Regions from separate parts of the Streptomyces sp. NPDC058664 genome, predicted to be linked through region 2. Evidence: riboswitches for the same ligand, from Rfam matches in the RefSeq annotation. Region 2 holds a riboswitch; each other region holds the start of a gene.

Region 1 (4,158 bases), on a different contig from region 2:
GGACGAGGCCCACGGGGGCGGCGGGCTGATGTGGGACTTCGGGAGGACACTGGTCAAGCAGGCGGTCGCGCAGCGCTGACGCCCACACCCTCCGACTTTTGCCTCTGAGGCAAGAAACTTGCCTCAGAGGCACGAAGCTGGCGGAATGGACGCATGGACCACGTCCCCGGGGAGACCTTCCCGGACCCTGCCTCGCCGGCTCCCGCCGACCCCGGCCCCGCCTCCCCGTCTCCGGGTGCCCTGCCGGACGTCGCCCCGCAGCTGCGGGCCCTGCGCCGCCGCCGGGGGCTCACCCTGGAGACCGCCGCCCAGCGGGCCGGCCTCTCGCCGGCCCACCTCTCGCGCCTGGAGACCGGGAACAGACAACCCTCGCTGCCGATGCTGCTCGCCCTCGCCCGTATCTACGGTACGACGGTCTCCGAGCTCCTCGGCGAGGCGCCGCCCGAGCGTGACCCCGTCGTCCGGGCCGGCCGCTCCGAACCGGTCGAGGCCGACGGATGGATCTACCGCCAGGCGGGCGGCGCCGGGCGCGCCCTGCAGTGCCTGCGGGTCCACGTGCCGTACGCCACCCGGGCCGACATCGTGCGCGTCCACCCCGGGGAGGAGTGGATCCACGTCCTGGAGGGCCGGGTGCGGCTCGCGCTCGGCGAGGCCGTCCATGTCCTCGACCCCGGGGACAGCGCGCACCTCGACTCGCTCACCCCGCACCGGATCGGCGCCGCCACCCCCGGCGGGGCGGAGCTGCTGTTCGTCCACACCCTGATGCAGAGTCCCGCGGCCGAGCTGTGCCTCGGTGACGGGACCCCGCACCGGCGCTGATCCCCGCGGCTCTTCATCCCTCCGAAAGGACCGATATGCCCGACATGTCAAGGAAGTCGCGACCGGTGACCGGCGAGGAGCGCGGGGAGGGCAAGTTCCCCAAGGGGCTGGTCCTCCGCCTGTTCGCCTACCTGATCGCCGGCCACCTCTTCGCCGGTTTCCTCTACCTGCTCTTCATGCTCGGCGGGCAGAACCAGTAGGGGAGTTCCGGGCCGGGCCGTCGGCTACGCCTCGGTGAGCAGCCGCTCCCGCAGGCGCTCCCGGGTCTCCGCGGTCAGCTTCAGGCCGTCCGCGAGGTAGCCGTCCACCGAGCCCCAGGTCGCCTCGATCGTCTCGAAGGCGTCCCGCAGGTACTCCACCCGCGCGTCGAACAGCGGGCTCAGCAGCTCCATCACCTCGGGCGACATGGCGTCCGGAGCGGTGGAGCCGCGGCGCACCTTGTAGCGGCGGTGCGGCTCGTTCGACAGCACGTAGTCGGCCTCGATCGCCGCGCGCTCGACCCCGACGGCGAGCAGGGTGATCGCGATGGAGAGCCCGGCGCGGTCCTTGCCGGCCGCGCAGTGCATCAGGGCGGGCAGGCTGTCCTCGGCCAGGGAGTGCAGGATCCGGCTGTGCTCCGCGGTCCGCTCGATCACCATCTTCCGGTACGAGTCGGACATGCGGGCGGCGGCCTTGCCGTCGCCGAGGATCTCCCGCAGCTGCTCGATGTCGCCGTCGCGGACCAGCTTCCAGAACTCCTTGCCGTCCGCCGGATCGTTGAGGGGTATGTTCACGTTCCGCACGCCGGGCAGCTCGACGTCCGGACCCTCGACCTTCCGGTCGGCCAGGTTCCGGAAGTCGAAGACGGTGTGCAGCCCCAGCGAGTCGAGGAAGGCGACGTCCGTCCCGGTCGCGTGGGCGAGGTGACCGCTGCGGAAGAGGCGGCCGGGGCGCACGGCGCGCCCGTCCGTCGTCGGCAGGCCGCCCACGTCCCGGAAGTTGCGGACCTCGACCAGCTCGGGTTCGTTCAGTTCGGTGGGCGGGACCTGCGGCAGCTGCTGCGTCACGGATGCTCCTGGTGGTCGACGTTCGGGGTGCCCGACGCGGAATGGGTTCCAGGGGCAATCATCCAGGCGGGACGGTGGCGGCGCACCCCCCGGGAGCAGGAATGGGCGATCTGTCCGTATTGGGGCCTTGCGTATAACGCGCCCTGTTTACGGGTGAGATGGGATCCGGTGCGTGAGCAGGGTCATAGAAGTGACGGATCGTGGCCGACGGCCGGAAGCAATTGCCGTACGCAAAAGGGAAATCGAAGGTCCGTCATCCACGGAGGGTGACCGGAATTCCCGGCGGAAGACAGAGCGGGGAAAGCCGGTGGAAATCAGCGGCTTGTCCGTGCCGACCCCCTCGTCTAGCGTCACCGTCAATCCGGTCGGACCGCCGAATCCTGCCACCGTCCGGAATTCCCACTCACCCATGCGTGGCAGGAGCGGGGGACCCAGGAAGTACGCCGGTCCCGCGACGCAGGACGGCTCGGGGTGAAGCCGCGTGAGAGCGCGGCCGGACATCTCCAGTCCGAACCCGACAGCTCACCTCGCAGGCGCCGGAGAGGAATTCGCCATGCCCGCGAAGGGTAAGCACCGCCGTACCAAGTCCAGCCGCCTCACCCGCTCGATCGCCGCCGCCGGTACCGGAGGCGCCGTCGTCGCCCTCCCGCTCCTCGGAGCCACCGGCGCCCACGCCGCCACGCAGGCCGCCCCGGCCGCGGCCCCCGCCACCGTCGCCGCCGCCCAGGTGAAGGCCCCCGCCGCCGCCCCGGCCGCGCCCGCCGCGAAGGCCGCGCCGAAGACGTACTCCGTCGTGCGGGGTGACTACCTGTCGAAGATCGCCTCCGAGCACGACCTCGCGGGCGGCTGGCAGAAGCTGTACGCCGACAACCGCCAGGTCGTCGGCGAGGACCCCTCGCTCATCCTGCCGGGCATGAAGCTCACGCTCGGAGCCAAGAGCACCGCTGCGGCCGCCGCCCCGAAGAGCGCCGCCCCGAAGAGCGCCGCGCCCAAGGCCGCCGCCCCGAAGGCCCAGAAGAGCTCCGCCGGGTCCTCCGCGAAGAACGGTGACACCCCGCGCGCCTCCCGCGGCGGCGAGCGCCCCGCCGCCCCGGCCGCCGCCGCGCAGTCCACGGACTCCTCGTCCTCGTCCTCCTCCGCGCAGTCCACGGGCTCCTCCAGCTCCGGCGCCTCGACCTCCGCGTCCGGCTGGGTCGCACCGGTCGACGGCGGCGTCTCCACCCCGTACCGCGCCTCCGGCTCCATGTGGTCCTCCGGCTACCACACCGGTGCCGACTTCATCGCCTCCTCCGGCACCACCGTCCGCGCCGTCGGCGCCGGCACGGTCGTCTCGGCCGGCTGGAGCGGCGCCTACGGCAACGAGGTCGTCATCCAGCACGCCGACGGCAACTACTCCCAGTACGCCCACCTCTCCTCCCTCTCCGTCTCCTCCGGCCAGACGGTCGGCGGCGGTCAGCAGATCGGTCTCTCCGGCTCCACCGGCAACTCGACCGGCCCGCACCTCCACTTCGAGATCCGCACCTCGCCGAGCTACGGCTCCGACATCGACCCGCTGGGCTACCTGCGCCAGCACGGCGTCTCCATCTGACGCACGTCAACTCCCGCGCGGCCCGGCACTCCTGTGCCGGGCCGCGCGCGTTCCCCGCTCTATTCCGGCTTGGCAAATTCTTTATCGGTGGCATATGTCACCCGGCGTCAACCCCTCCTTACGGTCGCGTAGGTCACACCCGAAAGGGAAGGATGTGCTCCCGTGGCAGACGATTCGAGATCAAGAGACAAGAACGCATTCGGGTCGTACGCGGCGATCGGTGACAGCTTCACCGAGGGCGTCGGAGACCCCGGGCCCGACGGGACGTACGTCGGCTGGGCGGACCGCTTCGCGGTCCTGCTCGCCGACCAGCTGCCGGAGCACGACGCCTTCCGCTACGCCAACCTGGCCGTACGCGGGCGCCTCCTCGACCAGATCGTGGCGGAACAGGTCCCCCGGGCGAAGGAACTCGCCCCCGACCTGGTGACCTTCTGCGCCGGCGGCAACGACATCATCCGCCCCGGCTCGGACCCCGACGACGTGGCCGAGCGCTTCGAGCGCGCCGTCGCCGAACTGACCTCCGCCGTCGGCACCGTCATGGTGACCACCGGCTTCGACACCCGTGACGTGCCCGTGCTCAGGCACCTGCGCGGCAAGATCGCCACCTACACCGCCCACGTCCGGGCCATCGCGGACCGCTACGACTGCCCGGTCCTCGACCTGTGGTCCCTCAGGTCGGTGCAGGACCGGCGCGCCTGGGACGGC
Region 2 (4,158 bases):
CTCGCGGAGGCGCCGAGGAGCGCGAGGGCGCCCCAGCTCATCAGGCCGGTCCCCCGGCTCCAGGGCGCGAAGATCAGCAGGACTCCGGCGAAGCCGAGCGCGAGGCCGGCCGACCGGGCGGCGCGCAGGGGGCGTTCGGAGCCCAGGGCCAGGCCGATGAGGAGGGACCAGAGCGGGGTGGTGGCGTTGAGTACGCCCGCCACTCCGCTGTCCACGGTCTGTTCTCCGACCGAGAAGAGCAGGAACGGCAGCGCGTTGCAGAAGAAGGCGGCGACGACGAGCCGTCCCCAGGTCGCCCGGTCCCGTGGCAGCCGCTGTCCCGCCGCGTACGCGAGTGCGAGGAGCACCGCCGCGCCCAGCAGGCACCGTACGAAGGTGATCCACCCGGGACCGAGGCCCTCGTTGAGGGAGATCTTGATCCAGAGGAAGCCCGAGCCCCAGAGCAGGGCCAGGACGCCCATGCGTGTCGCCGATGTCATGTCCTCACGGTCCTCCGCCCCATCCGACAGGACAAGCGATGAATCGTGGGGTCGGCGTTAAGCTGTGCTACATGCTCGATGTGAGACGCATGCAGGTGCTCCGGGCCGTCGTCAGCAGTGGCTCCGTGACCGCCGCGGCCGCGCACCTCGGTTACACCCCCTCGGCCGTGAGCCAGCAGATCGGCGTCCTGGAGAAGGAGGCCGGCATCGCGCTGCTCGAACGGTTCGGCAGGGGCGTGCGTCCGACGGCCGCCGGGCGGCTGCTCACCGAGCACGCCGCCGTCATCGGCCGTCAGGTCGCCGAGGCCGAGACCGCCCTCGCCGATCTGCGGGCGGGCCGCACCGGGCAGATCGCGGTCCACTACTTCGCCACGGCGGGCGCCGATCTCGTCGCTCCCGCCCTGGCCCGTTTCCGCACCGAACACCCGGGCGTACGCGTGGAGCTGAGGATCTCCGACGGTGCTCCCGACGAGGACGCCGACCTCACCCTGGTGGTACGGCCCCGGGGCGGCGGCCCCGGAGCGTCCGGCGACGGGTTGCGGCTGGTCCATCTGCTCGACGACCCCTACCGGGCCGTGCTGCCCAAGGGCCATCCGCTCGCCGGCCGCCGCGCCGCCGTCGACCTCGCCTCGCTCGCCGCCGAGCCCTGGGTCGGCAGCGAACGCCCCGGCCCGTGCCTCGACGCGGTGATGGAGGCGTGCGCGGCGGCCGGGTTCACCCCGGACATCGCGGTGGAGTGCGAGGAGTACGCCACCGCGCAGGGCTTCGTCGCGGCCGGTCTCGGCGTGAGCCTGATCCCGTTGACCGGCTTGGGCAGCCGCCACCCGAACGTGGTCGTCCGCAAGGTCCGCGGTCCTGAGCCGGTCCGTTCGATCCACGCGGCGGTACGGGAGTCCTCGCTCACCCTGCCTGCCGTGCGGGGTCTCCTCACGGCCCTTCAGGAGGTGTGACGGGGGCGGCGCGCGGGGCGGCCCTCAGCGGCCGGCGTGTGCGGCGCGGTGGATCGTGGCGTCGAGGAGGGCCAGGGCGTCCGCCGCGGTACGGCCGGGGGCCCGGTTCCACGGTCCGATCAGGTCCCGCCACCCCCGGGACCGGAGTTCGGCCATGATCCAGGCGGCCCCCTCGTTCATCGTCGTCGCGCTGCCGTAGCCGAGCCGGTGGGCGGCGAGGAGGGCGCCGCAGACGCACCGGGCCCCACGGACGTCGCGCAGTTTGTACGGGGCGTTCTGCCAGCCCCACTCCGCCAGCACGAGGCGCGCGTAGCCGAGGTGGACCGAGGGGCGCAGCTCCGACCGGCCGACCCGCCGCCAGGCGTGCAGCCGGTCGGGCAGTACGGCTCCGATCCGCCCCGGGAGGCGGCGCTCGGCGGGAAGGGGTGGCGGCAGTGCGTCGAGCGCGTCGGCGACGAGCCGGTCCACCGGCACGGTGAGCAGAGCTCTCCAGCTCTCGGCGTCCGGCGCCGCGTTCGGTGCCGCGTCGGGCGCGGGGACGGGCGTGATCTCGGGCGCGGGGACGGGCGCGGACGGCGGGGCGGCGGTCCAGTCCGTGACGATCCGCTGCCAGGTGGCGCTCTCGTAGAGGGCGGCGGCCTGGCGGTCGAGGGTCTCGGGGGTGAGCAGGGGGGCGGAGGGCGACATCCGGGCGGCTCCTCGGTCGGGGTCACTCCATCGTTCAGGACGAATGTCGGCTTTGCGCCCTATGCCCTTGAGTGCCCCACGATCGACCAGCTCTTTACAACACACTTCCCTATTAACAGATTTAAGGTGCATATACGGACATTGAACGCCTGGTGACGCGACTCACTTTCCCCCGCCCCCACCCGCGCCCGGAACCGGCGCATTCCGCACGGCGCAAGGAAGTTCGGCCGGCCCGGCCGACGGTCGATCTTGAATTCCGCGAATTATGTGATCCTTCGGCCGAACGACGGCATCCGCTCCTCTTGTTCTCCGTCGCGTCACTGGCCTACGGTCACCTCCATTCGAGCGGATCGCCGAATCCTGCCACCGCTCGTAATACCTCCCTTTCACCCGACGGCAGGAGCGGGGGACCCACGAATACGCCGGCCCGGATTCCGGGACGGCTCGGGGTGAAGCCGCGTGCGTGCGGCCGGACATCTCCAGTCCGAACCCGACAGCTCACCCCGAAGGCGCCGGAGAGGAATCCGTCATGCCTGCACACGGTAAGCACCGCCGCCCCCGTCGCAACCCCGTCTCCCGTGGACTCGCGCTGGTCGGCACGGGTGGGGCCGCCCTCGCCCTCCCCCTGCTCGCCCCCGGCGCGGCCGGCGCCGCGCCCGTCTCCGGAACCCCGGAGGTCGCCGCCCAGCCCGCCGCCGCTTTCGGCGCAGCAGCCCCGGCCAAGGCTCCCGCCGCCCCGGCCGCCGCGCGTACGTACACCGTCGTCAGTGGCGACTCGCTTTCCCTGATCGCCCAGAAGAAGGGAATTCAGGGCGGCTGGAAGAGCCTTTACAAGGCCAATAAGAGCACGGTGGGTGACAACCCGTCACTCATTCACCCCGGTCTTGAACTGACGGTCGGTCGGAATTCCGTGAAGGCCACCCCCGCACAGGCGAAGAAGTCCGGTTCGGCCGAACGGGCGAGCCGGTCCGAGCGCCGGGCGGCCGCCCCGGCCGCCGCCACCTCCACCGGAGCCTCCGCCGCGCAGGCCGCTCCTGCCGCCGCCCCGGCCGCCGCTCCGGTCAAGGCCGCCCCGGCCGCCGCCACCCAGTACGCGAACAACCTCGACGGCTGGATCCGGGAGTCGCTGGACATCATGGCCCAGCGCGGTATCCCCGGTTCCTACGACGGGATCCTCCGCAACGTCATGCGCGAGTCGTCCGGCAACCCGCGGGCCATCAACAACTGGGACATCAACGCGGTGAACGGCACCCCCTCGAAGGGGCTCCTCCAGGTGATCCAGCCGACCTTCGACGCCTACCACGTGCCGGGCACGTCCACGGATCTGTACGACCCGGTCGCCAACATCACCGCCGCCTGCAACTACGCGGCCGACCGCTACGGCTCCATCGACAACGTCAACGGCCCCTACTGATCCCGGAAGTGCTCGGTGAACCAGGAGGTGGCCAGCTCCGCCACCTCCTCCAGGGCACCGGGTTCCTCGAAGAGATGGGTGGCGCCCTCCACGACGGCCAGCCGGTTCTCGCAGCGCAACAGGGCGCCCGCCCGCCGGTTGAGGTCGAGGACCAGCGCGTCCCTGCCTCCCACCACCAGGAGCGTGGGCGCCCGCACCTGGGCCAGGCGGTCGGCCGCGAGGTCCGGTCGGCCGCCGCGTGAGACGACGGCGGCCACGGACGACCCGGGTTCGCCCGCCGCCCACAGCGCGGCGGCGGCTCCCGTGCTCGCACCGAAGTAGCCGAGCGGCAGGCCGGCGCCCTCGGGCCGCCCGGCGAGCCAGTCCGTGGCACCGGCGAGCCGGCCCGCGAGCAGGGGCGTGTCGAAGACACGCGCCCGGTCGGCCGCCTCCGTCTCGGTGAGCAGGTCGAAGAGGAGCGTTCCGAGGCCCGCCCGGTTGAGCTCCGTCGCGACCGCCCGGTTGCGGGAGCTGTGCCGACTGCTGCCGCTGCCGTGGGCGAACAGGACGATGCCCGCGGCCCCTTCGGGCACCGCGAGCCGCCCGGCGAGCACCGCTCCGGCCGCGGGGATCCGTACGTCCGTGTCGT
Region 3 (4,158 bases), on a different contig from region 2:
GGGTGTGGTAGAGGTCGATGCGGTCGGTGCCGAGGCGGCGCAGCGACTCCTCCGCGCCGGCCTTGATGGTGGCGGCGGCCAGTCCCTTGAAGCGGGGGTGGGCGCCGACCTTGGTGGCGACGACGATGTCGTCGCGGTTGCCGCGGGAGGCGAGCCAGCGGCCGATGACGGTCTCGGACTCGCCGCCCTCGTTGCCCTCGGCCCAGGCGGAGTAGACGTCGGCGGAGTCGACGAAGTTGCCGCCGGCTGCGGCGTAGGCGTCGAGGACGGCGAAGGACCGCGTCTCGTCGGCCGTCCACCCGAAGACGTTGCCGCCGAGGGCGAGCGGGAAGACGTGCAGGTCGGAACTGCCCAGCGGGCGGAGAGAGGCCATGGAGGGGCAACCCTCTCCGGCCCCGGGCCTATTCCGCGGCCGGTCCGCCCGCTGCTCAGGCCCGCCGGTCCGCCCGCTGCTCAGGCCCGCCGGTCCGCCCGCCGATCCACCCGCCGGTCAGGCCCGGCGACCAGGCAGCCCGGCGGTCAGACCGTCAGGCGGTCAGACCGTCAGGCCCTTGGAGCGGAGCCAGTCCGCCGGGTTGATGCCGTCGCCGCCGGGCGTGTGCACCTCCATGTGGAGGTGGGCGCCGGAGACGTTGCCCGTGGCGCCGACGCGGCCGATCGTCTCGCCGGTGCCCACGGTCTGGCCGACGCCGACCGTCATGGACGACAGGTGGCAGTACCAGACCTCGGTGCCGTCCTCCAGCTCCAGGACGATCCGGTAGCCGTAGGAACCGGACCAGCCCGCCGACTTGACGGTGGCGCCGTGGACCGCCTTGAGCGGGGTGCCGGTGGGGGCCGCGAAGTCGAGGCCCGTGTGGTAGCCGGAGGACCACATCGAGCCGGACTGCATGTAGGTGGCGGTGAGGGAGTACGAGGAGAGCGGCATCGAGTAGCTCGCGGCGAGCTGGGCGAGGCGCTCGGCCTCGGCCTTGGCCGCGGCTTCCGCCTCCGCCTTCGCCTTGGCCTCCGCCTCGGCCTTCGCCTTCGCCTCGGCAGCGGCCTCCGCGGCCGCCTTCTCCGCGGCCTCGGCCTTGGCCGCGGCCTCCGCGGCCGCCTTCTCCGCCGCCGCCTTCTCCGCCGCGGCCTTCTCGGCGGCGTCGGCGGAGGCCTGCTGCTGCTCGGCCTGCTGGAGGATGCGCGCACGCAGGGCCTCGCCCGCGTCGGCGGTGCCGGCCGTCTTCCCCGTCACCTGCTCGGCGGCCGTCCCGGTCCGCTCGTCGTCGTCGACGGTGGTGTACGCGGCGACGGTGAGCGGGTTCGGGTTGGAGCGGGCCGCGGCGACCGTCAGGTCCTCGTCCGACGACGTGCCCGCGTCCGGGAGGAGGTCGCCGACGCCGGGAAGGTCGTGGGCGTCCGGCAGACCGAGGTCCGGGAGGTCCGGGAGCGAGATGGCCACCGGCGGCTTCTCCTGCGCGGTGGCGAGGCCGCCCGCGCCGACGGCCGCGATGACACCGACGCCGAGGACGGTGGAGGAGCGGGCGAAGTTGGAGCGCTGCTTGACGACCCGGTGCCGGCCGCCGGAGCGGCTCTCGGCGCGGAGGGAGCCCTCGGTGGGGTTCCACTCGGTGTCCGGGGCGGCAGGACCCGCACCACTTCCGAAGGCGTCGAAGGGGACTTCGGGTGCGGGGGTGTTGGACGCCACGAAGGGGCGCTCCTTTCCTTCCTTCTCGCCTACCGGGTTAGCTGACGGGTTCGGAGCAGGAAGGTCTCCTACGGGCACGGTCGCACAGGTGCGAAGGGCCCGATTCACCCCAATTGGTGGTTCCCCGGTTCCTTTTCAGGATTCGGCGCGTGCGCACGGTGCCGCCTCTTGCGGCGGCTGGGACGACCGCGCTGCGTTATCGAACGTTAATAGACAGCGGGTCCCGATTCCAAGCCGTTCCCCTTGATCATTCATTGAATTGGGTCACAATGGCCCGAGTTGACCCCCCTTCAGCAACAACTGGCGAAACCTACCCGGGCTGACACCGGATCAATTGTTATCGCAGCGACACCTTCCGGCTACGGCCGGTGACCGGGCCCGGCCGGCGGGACCACCGGCATCGTGCGGCGCCGCTCCGGCTGCGTCGTCGTGGGACGGCTCAGCGCGAGCAGCGCCATGTCGTCCGTCGCCCCGCCGCCCGTGTGCAGCCGTACGTCGTCCACCAGCGCGTCGAGGAGCTCCTCGGGCCCCGGGAAGATCCGGCCGGCGAGGCGCTGCCCCGGGTCGTAGAAGACACCCGCCGCGTTCCGCGCCTCGGAGAGGCCGTCGGTGTAGAAGAGCAGCGTCGCGCCCGGCGGGTACGGCCGCCCCTCGGCCCGGTCCGGCCACACCGCCAGATCGCCCATGCCGAGCGGCAGCGCCGGTTCGGTCGGATCCAGCGTGTCCAGGCGCCCGTCCGCGTACAGCATCAGCGGTGGCGGGTGCCCGCGGTTGACGATCCGTACGAAACCGCTGAAGGTGCCGCTCCCGCCCTCGCGCGGGATCTCGGCCAGGACGGCGGTGGTGAAGCCCTCGACGGCGTCGAGTCCGTCCCTGCGGGTGCCTTCCCGGGCCAGCGCCCGTTCGAGGCGCTGCGCCACGCCCTCCAGGCTCCGCTCCTGCTCGGCCGCCTCCCGGAAGGCCCCGATGACGACGGCGACGGCCTCCACCGCGTCCATCCCCTTGCCCCGGACGTCCCCGACGACGAGCCGCACCCCGTAGGGGGTGTCCTGGACGGCGAACAGGTCGCCGCCGATGAACGCGTCCGCCTGCGCCGCCTCGTAACGGGCCGCGCACTGCAGCCCGCCGATCCGCTCGGCGGGCGTCGGCAGCACGGCCTTCTGCGCGGTCTCCGCGATGACCCGCGCCGAGGCGAGCCGCTCGCCGCTGCGGCGCACGACCCGGCTGATGAGGAGGGCGAGCGCGGAGACGGTGGCGACGGTCAGGGTCTCGGTGAGGGTCGGGACCTCGGTGACGGTGCCGTTGTAGAGGTGCAGCCCGACGGAGGCGAGGAGCGCGGCGATCCCGGTGAGGAGGGTCGTGAGGGTGGAGAAGAAGGGCGCGGCGATCAGCGGGGCGGCGGAGAACAGCGGCGCGGCGGTGTACGCGGGCGGTGTCAGCAGGTCGAAGACGACCCCGCCGGCGATGACCAGCGGCGGCAGCGCGCGGATGAACCGCCGGGCACGCCCGTACGAGTGGCGGCCGTCACCGCCCCGTCGCCCGCCGTCGCCCGCTCCTAGGGGGTGCCCCACCTGTGCTCTCCTGCCCGGTCCGTACCCGGCCGCGGTCCGTACCGCGCCCTCCCAGGGTGGCCGCCCCCGCACCGGGCGGCGACTCCCACGGGGCCGACCGGCGTACGGAGGCGGCCGGCCGCCGTCAGAGGTTCCGCTCGGCGTAGATCTCCATCGCGTCCCGGACCAGGACCGCGGTCCCCTCGCCGTGCTTGTCGTAGTTCGCGGTGAACCGCGGGTCGTCGACGTACATCCGGCCGAGGCCGATCACGTACTCCTTGCTCGGGGTCGTGGTGTGCGACAGCCACGCGATCTGGCGCCGCGTGATCGCCTGCACCTCCTCGTCGCCGGCGGCCAGGCCGTCCCTGAGCGCCCGCGCGAAGTCGCGGGCGATCCCCGCCTGCTCGTCCATGAACGCCTTCTTCCCCTCGGCGTCGAGCGACCGCCACCAGCGGTCCCCCTTCTCGTACGCGTCGCGGCCCCAGCGCTCGGTGACCTCCTCCTCGTACGCCGTGTGGTCGAAACCGTCGAACACTTCGTCGGCCATGAGTTCTTCTCCGTTCTCGGTCTTGTGGAGAGTGGTCCGCACGGACGCGATCCGGCGACCGATGCGCTCGCGCTCCTGTTCGAGCAGGGCGAGATGGGTGCGGAGGGCGGCGGTCGTGTCCCGCTGCCCCGCGAGGACCTCGGCGATGGCGGACAGCGAGAGCCCGAGCTCGCGCAGCAGCAGGATCCGCTGCAGCCGCACGAGCGCCGCCTGGTCGTAGTACCGGTAACCGTTCGCGCCGATCCGGCTCGGCTCCAGCAGTCCGCGCTCTCCGTAGTGCCGGAGGGTGCGGCTGGTGGTGCCGGCCTTCTTGGCGATCTCTTGGATCGACCACTCCATACCCGGAACGCTAAATCTTGACGTCGCGTCAAGGTCAAGCG
Region 4 (4,158 bases), on a different contig from region 2:
TCGAGCGCGAGCGCGATGTCACGGCCGGGCTCGTAACCGGCCTCCTTGATCGCCTCGATGATGAGGTCCAGGGCGGCGCGGTTCGACTCGAGGTTCGGCGCGAAGCCGCCCTCGTCGCCGAGACCGGTGGACAGGCCCTTGGTCTTCAGGACCTTCTTCAGGGTGTGGTAGACCTCCGCACCCCAGCGAAGGGCCTCGGAGAAGGACTCCGCGCCGATCGGGGCGATCATGAACTCCTGGATGTCCACGTTGGAGTCGGCGTGCGACCCACCGTTGAGGATGTTCATCATCGGAACGGGCAGCAGGTGCGCGTTCGGGCCGCCGAGGTAGCGGAAGAGCGGGAGGTCGGAGGCCTCGGACGCGGCGTGCGCGACGGCGAGGGAGACGCCGAGGATGGCGTTGGCGCCGAGGGAGGCCTTGTTCTCGGTGGCGTCCAGGTCGAACATCGCCTGGTCGATCAGGCGCTGCTCGGTGGCGTCGTAGCCGACGAGCTCCGGGCCGATCTGCTCGATGACGGCGAGGACGGCCTTCTCGACACCCTTGCCCAGGTAGCGGTTGGGGTCACCGTCGCGAAGCTCGATGGCCTCGAACGCACCGGTGGAGGCGCCGGACGGAACAGCAGCACGGCCGGTGCTGCCGTCGTCGAGGCCGACCTCGACCTCGACCGTGGGGTTGCCTCGGGAGTCCAGGATTTCCCGGGCTACGACGACGTCGATGGACGGCACGAGCATCTCCTTTTTGGGATGTGACGCTGGATGTGACGCAAGGCCGGTGCAGGGTCGCTTTGCCTTGCGACAAGAGCCTAACCGGCTCGGGGGCTCCGGCCCGCCGGGCGCCCGCCCCCTGGGACGAAAAAGGACCCAAGGGCATGCATCACGGGACGAAGGACCCCGGATCTACCGGGCGGTAATCACCGGGTCGTCCCGAAACGGAGAGTCGGGGTCGGCCGGCTCCCTCCCGGAGGCGGAGAGCCGGGGCCGGCTTCCTCCCGGAAACGGGGAACCCCGGCCCGGCGCGCACGGGGGAAGGGGCGCGCCGGGTCGGGGTGGTCACCGCGGGAGGGTCGTGGGGACCGCGTGAGCCGCCGGACTCACGCGGACCGCCGGGCTCACTTCAGGTGAAGCTGCTGGCCCGGGTAGATGAGGTCGGCGTTCTCGACGACGTCCTTGTTCAGCTCGAAGAGCTCGGCCCAGCCGCCGTCGACGCCCTGCGCCCGGGCGATGGTGCTGAGGGTGTCGCCGGTCACGACCTTGTACTCGCCGTCGCCCTTCTCGACCTTCTTGCCGGTCGGGGTGGTGACGGTCTTCTTGGCGGCGGCCTTCGGCGCGGCGGTCTGCGCGCTCTTCGGCTGCGGAGCCTGGCGCTGCTCGCTGCGGGTGGTCGGCTGCTCGGCCTTCCGCTCCGGCTGCGGGGCGCTCTGCTGCGGGGCGCTCTCGGCGGCGCCGCCGTCGTAGGAGGCTCCGGAGAGGCCCACGCCACAGCTCGGCCAGGCGCCCTTGCCCTGGCCCGCGAGGACCTTCTCGGCGATGGCGATCTGCTGGGACTTCGACGCCTGGTTGGCGGTCGAGGCGTAGGCGGTGCCGCCGTACGCGGCCCAGGTGGAGGCCGAGAACTGGAGGCCGCCGTAGTAGCCGTTGCCCGTGTTGATGGACCAGTTGCCGCCGGACTCGCACTGGGCGACGCGGTCCCACTCGGAGGCCGTGGCGGCCGAGGCGGTGCCCGCGGTCATCAGCGGGGCCGCGACGGCGACACCGGTGACGCCGACGAGCGCGACGACCTGGGTGGCCTTGGAGGGACGGCGGTGTTTGCCCTTGCCGGAAAACAGCATGGAGATTCTCCTCACCGACGCCTGTGAGGTGAGCTGTCGGGTTCGGGCCGGAAAGTTGCCCGGCCGCGTGTCCTAGCACGCGGCTTCACCCCAAGCCGATCGTCGGCCGTCTTTCTCAACGGCCGGAACCGGCACTTACCTTGGGTCCCCCACTCCTGCCTTCGGCGCTTGCGCGACGACTGTTCCCATCGGCCGACGGCAGGATTCGGCGTTTCGGTCGACGGGGCCCGCGGTGGCGAGCGGTAAGACCGTAGACACAGACCCACCGGAAGTTCAAAGAGGCGCATTGCGGAAATATCGCCCCTACTTGCCCTCCGGTGGGCGGCGTTTACGCAGGTGAGAGGTGGCGGAGACAAAAGGTACGGCCAAGACACGCCAGTTGGGGCGAAGAGACCCATGTCTCACTTACGCAGAACCGGACATACGGCCTCGAATCACTCGGCCGTCGCGGGCGAAATGTCCGTCAATTCGAGGCTCTGACCAGGAAGGATGAGGTCCGGATCGATGCCCACCGTCCGCCGATTGGCGTCGTAGAGGGCGGTCCAGCCTCCGGGGAGTTCGTTCTTCTGCGCGATGTCGGACAGGCTGTCGCCCGGCCGCACGGTGTACGCGTCCGAAGTGTCCTGACTGTCCGTTGCGCCCGCACCCTTCGCCTCGTCAACCGGCGTCGATGCGATGGGCGTTTCGGTCACCTTGCTCCCGGACGAGGCGTGTCTACCCGATTCGAGTGAACTGTCCGCCTTGCCGGTTTCCTCCGGTGCGGCCTCGCCCCGATGCTTCCCGCTTCCGGGAGTGGCCGACGTCGCGTCACCTTCCGGAGTGCCGGGCATCACGGACGAACCGGGCGCACCGGGCGTGGTGGAGGCGTCAGGGGCGACCGGGGTGGTCGGGGTGACCGGAGTGGTCGGCGCGGTCGTGTCGGCCGGCGCGGAGGGGCTCACCGGGGTGGTCGGCACGCCGGGCGCGGTCGGCGAGACCGGCGTGGCGGGCGCGGTCGGAGAGGCGGGGGCGGTCGGCGTGACGGCGCCCGTGGCCCGCCTCGCGGTCTCCTCGGTCGCGGTGGAGCCCGTGGAGCCCTCCGGAAGGCCCGCGGTCCGGTTCGACTCGACGACCGGCCCCGTGGGGACCTTCGGGACGGAAGCCGGCCCCGGGTCCACGCCGGGGGCCCTGCCGTCGTTCGTCAGGCCGGCGATCGGCGCGCAGGTGGCCCACTCGACGGAGCCCTTGGCGAGCGCCTTCTCGGCCACCGCGATCTGCTGGGCGCGGCTGGCCAGGTCGGCGCTGGGCGCGTACGCCAGGCCGCCGTTCCGCTCCCAGCTGTCCTGGGTGAACTGGAGGCCGCCGTACATGCCGTTGCCGAAGTTGGCGCTCCACTGGCCGCCGGACTCGCACTCGGCGACCCGGTCCCAGGTGGCGGCGTCGGCCGCGGAGGCGGACCCGGTGGCGAGCAGCGGCAGCGCCATGGCGGATCCGGTCACACCGGCGGCGACGACGATGGCGGGGGCCTGACGGGGGCGACGGTGTCGTCCGTTCCCGGAACGCATAGGAGCGCCTTTCGCGTGACGGCTGGGATTGCGGCGAACGTAGCGGTATTCGAACGCTCGTCACAAGTCGATGGCCTCACGATCACGCGAAGATCACATTTCTGATACGCCGTCACCGTGCCGGAGCGGTACGGACGGGGAGAACTCCACCGGAAGCGTGCGCAATCCCCGCATGATGAGCCCGCCGCGCCAGCGCAGTTCGGCCGGGTCGGCGGCAAGTCGCAGGTCCGGAAGGCGGGTCAGCAGGGTCGCGAGCGCCGTCTGCCCCTCGAGGCGGGCGAGCGGCGCGCCCAGGCAGTAGTGGATGCCGTGCCCGTACCCGAGGTGCTGGCTGTCGCGCCGGGTGAGGTCGAGCGTGTCCGGTCCCGCGAACCGCTCCGGGTCCCGGTTGGCGGCGGCGAGCACCACGAGCACCGGGTCCCCCGCCGGGATCTCCTGCCCGCCGATGGTCAGCGGCTGCGTCGCGTACCGCCAGGTGGCCATCTCCACCGGCCCGTCGAACCGCAGCAGCTCCTCCACCGCGGTCTCCAGGAGGCCCGTCTGGCCCGCCGCGATCGAGGCCTGGAGCCGCTCGCGCTGCTCGGGGTGGTGCAGCAGGGCGTGGACGCCGTTGCCGATGAGGTTGATGGTCGTCTCGAAACCGGCGAAGAGGAGCACGAAGCACATCGCGGTGGCCTCGGCCTCGGTGAGGTGGTCACCGTGGTCGCTCGCGCGGATCAGGCCGGAGATCAGGTCGTCGCCGAGGTCCTGGCGCTTGCGGTGGATCAGCTCCGCGAGGTAGCCGCG

The links. A riboswitch is a leader RNA that binds a small molecule or an ion and turns the genes downstream of it on or off. The one in region 2 is predicted to bind cyclic di-AMP.
Region 1: another riboswitch for cyclic di-AMP. It lies ahead of ACFWUY_RS08040 (peptidoglycan DD-metalloendopeptidase family protein); the one in region 2 lies ahead of ACFWUY_RS10835 (transglycosylase SLT domain-containing protein).
Region 3: another riboswitch for cyclic di-AMP. It lies ahead of ACFWUY_RS03205 (M23 family metallopeptidase); the one in region 2 lies ahead of ACFWUY_RS10835 (transglycosylase SLT domain-containing protein).
Region 4: another riboswitch for cyclic di-AMP. It lies ahead of ACFWUY_RS05475 (transglycosylase family protein); the one in region 2 lies ahead of ACFWUY_RS10835 (transglycosylase SLT domain-containing protein).

What each region holds. Positions count from the first base shown of each region.
Region 1 covers NZ_JBHXRW010000007.1:28,408-32,565, reverse strand. Annotated here, with positions in the region: gene ACFWUY_RS08060 (aspartate aminotransferase family protein) at 1-79, shown strand, start outside; gene ACFWUY_RS08055 (helix-turn-helix domain-containing protein) at 154-819, shown strand; gene ACFWUY_RS08050 (DUF6126 family protein) at 864-1,019, shown strand; gene ACFWUY_RS08045 (tyrosine-protein phosphatase) at 1,044-1,865, opposite strand; cyclic di-AMP (ydaO/yuaA leader) riboswitch at 2,260-2,414, shown strand; gene ACFWUY_RS08040 (peptidoglycan DD-metalloendopeptidase family protein) at 2,419-3,453, shown strand; gene ACFWUY_RS08035 (SGNH/GDSL hydrolase family protein) at 3,616-4,158, shown strand, end outside.
Region 2 covers NZ_JBHXRW010000010.1:56,340-60,497, forward strand. Annotated here, with positions in the region: gene ACFWUY_RS10820 (DMT family transporter) at 1-479, opposite strand, end outside; gene ACFWUY_RS10825 (LysR family transcriptional regulator) at 551-1,429, shown strand; gene ACFWUY_RS10830 (hypothetical protein) at 1,454-2,116, opposite strand; cyclic di-AMP (ydaO/yuaA leader) riboswitch at 2,458-2,641, shown strand; gene ACFWUY_RS10835 (transglycosylase SLT domain-containing protein) at 2,646-3,530, shown strand; gene ACFWUY_RS10840 (phosphoribosyltransferase family protein) at 3,524-4,158, opposite strand, start outside.
Region 3 covers NZ_JBHXRW010000003.1:21,622-25,779, forward strand. Annotated here, with positions in the region: gene ACFWUY_RS03200 (aldo/keto reductase) at 1-373, opposite strand, end outside; gene ACFWUY_RS03205 (M23 family metallopeptidase) at 536-1,681, opposite strand; cyclic di-AMP (ydaO/yuaA leader) riboswitch at 1,693-1,839, opposite strand; gene ACFWUY_RS03210 (PP2C family protein-serine/threonine phosphatase) at 2,041-3,252, opposite strand; gene ACFWUY_RS03215 (MerR family transcriptional regulator) at 3,377-4,117, opposite strand.
Region 4 covers NZ_JBHXRW010000004.1:191,880-196,037, reverse strand. Annotated here, with positions in the region: gene eno (phosphopyruvate hydratase) at 1-725, opposite strand, end outside; gene ACFWUY_RS05475 (transglycosylase family protein) at 1,109-1,828, opposite strand; cyclic di-AMP (ydaO/yuaA leader) riboswitch at 1,832-2,005, opposite strand; gene ACFWUY_RS05470 (transglycosylase family protein) at 2,263-3,372, opposite strand; gene ACFWUY_RS05465 (cytochrome P450) at 3,466-4,158, opposite strand, start outside.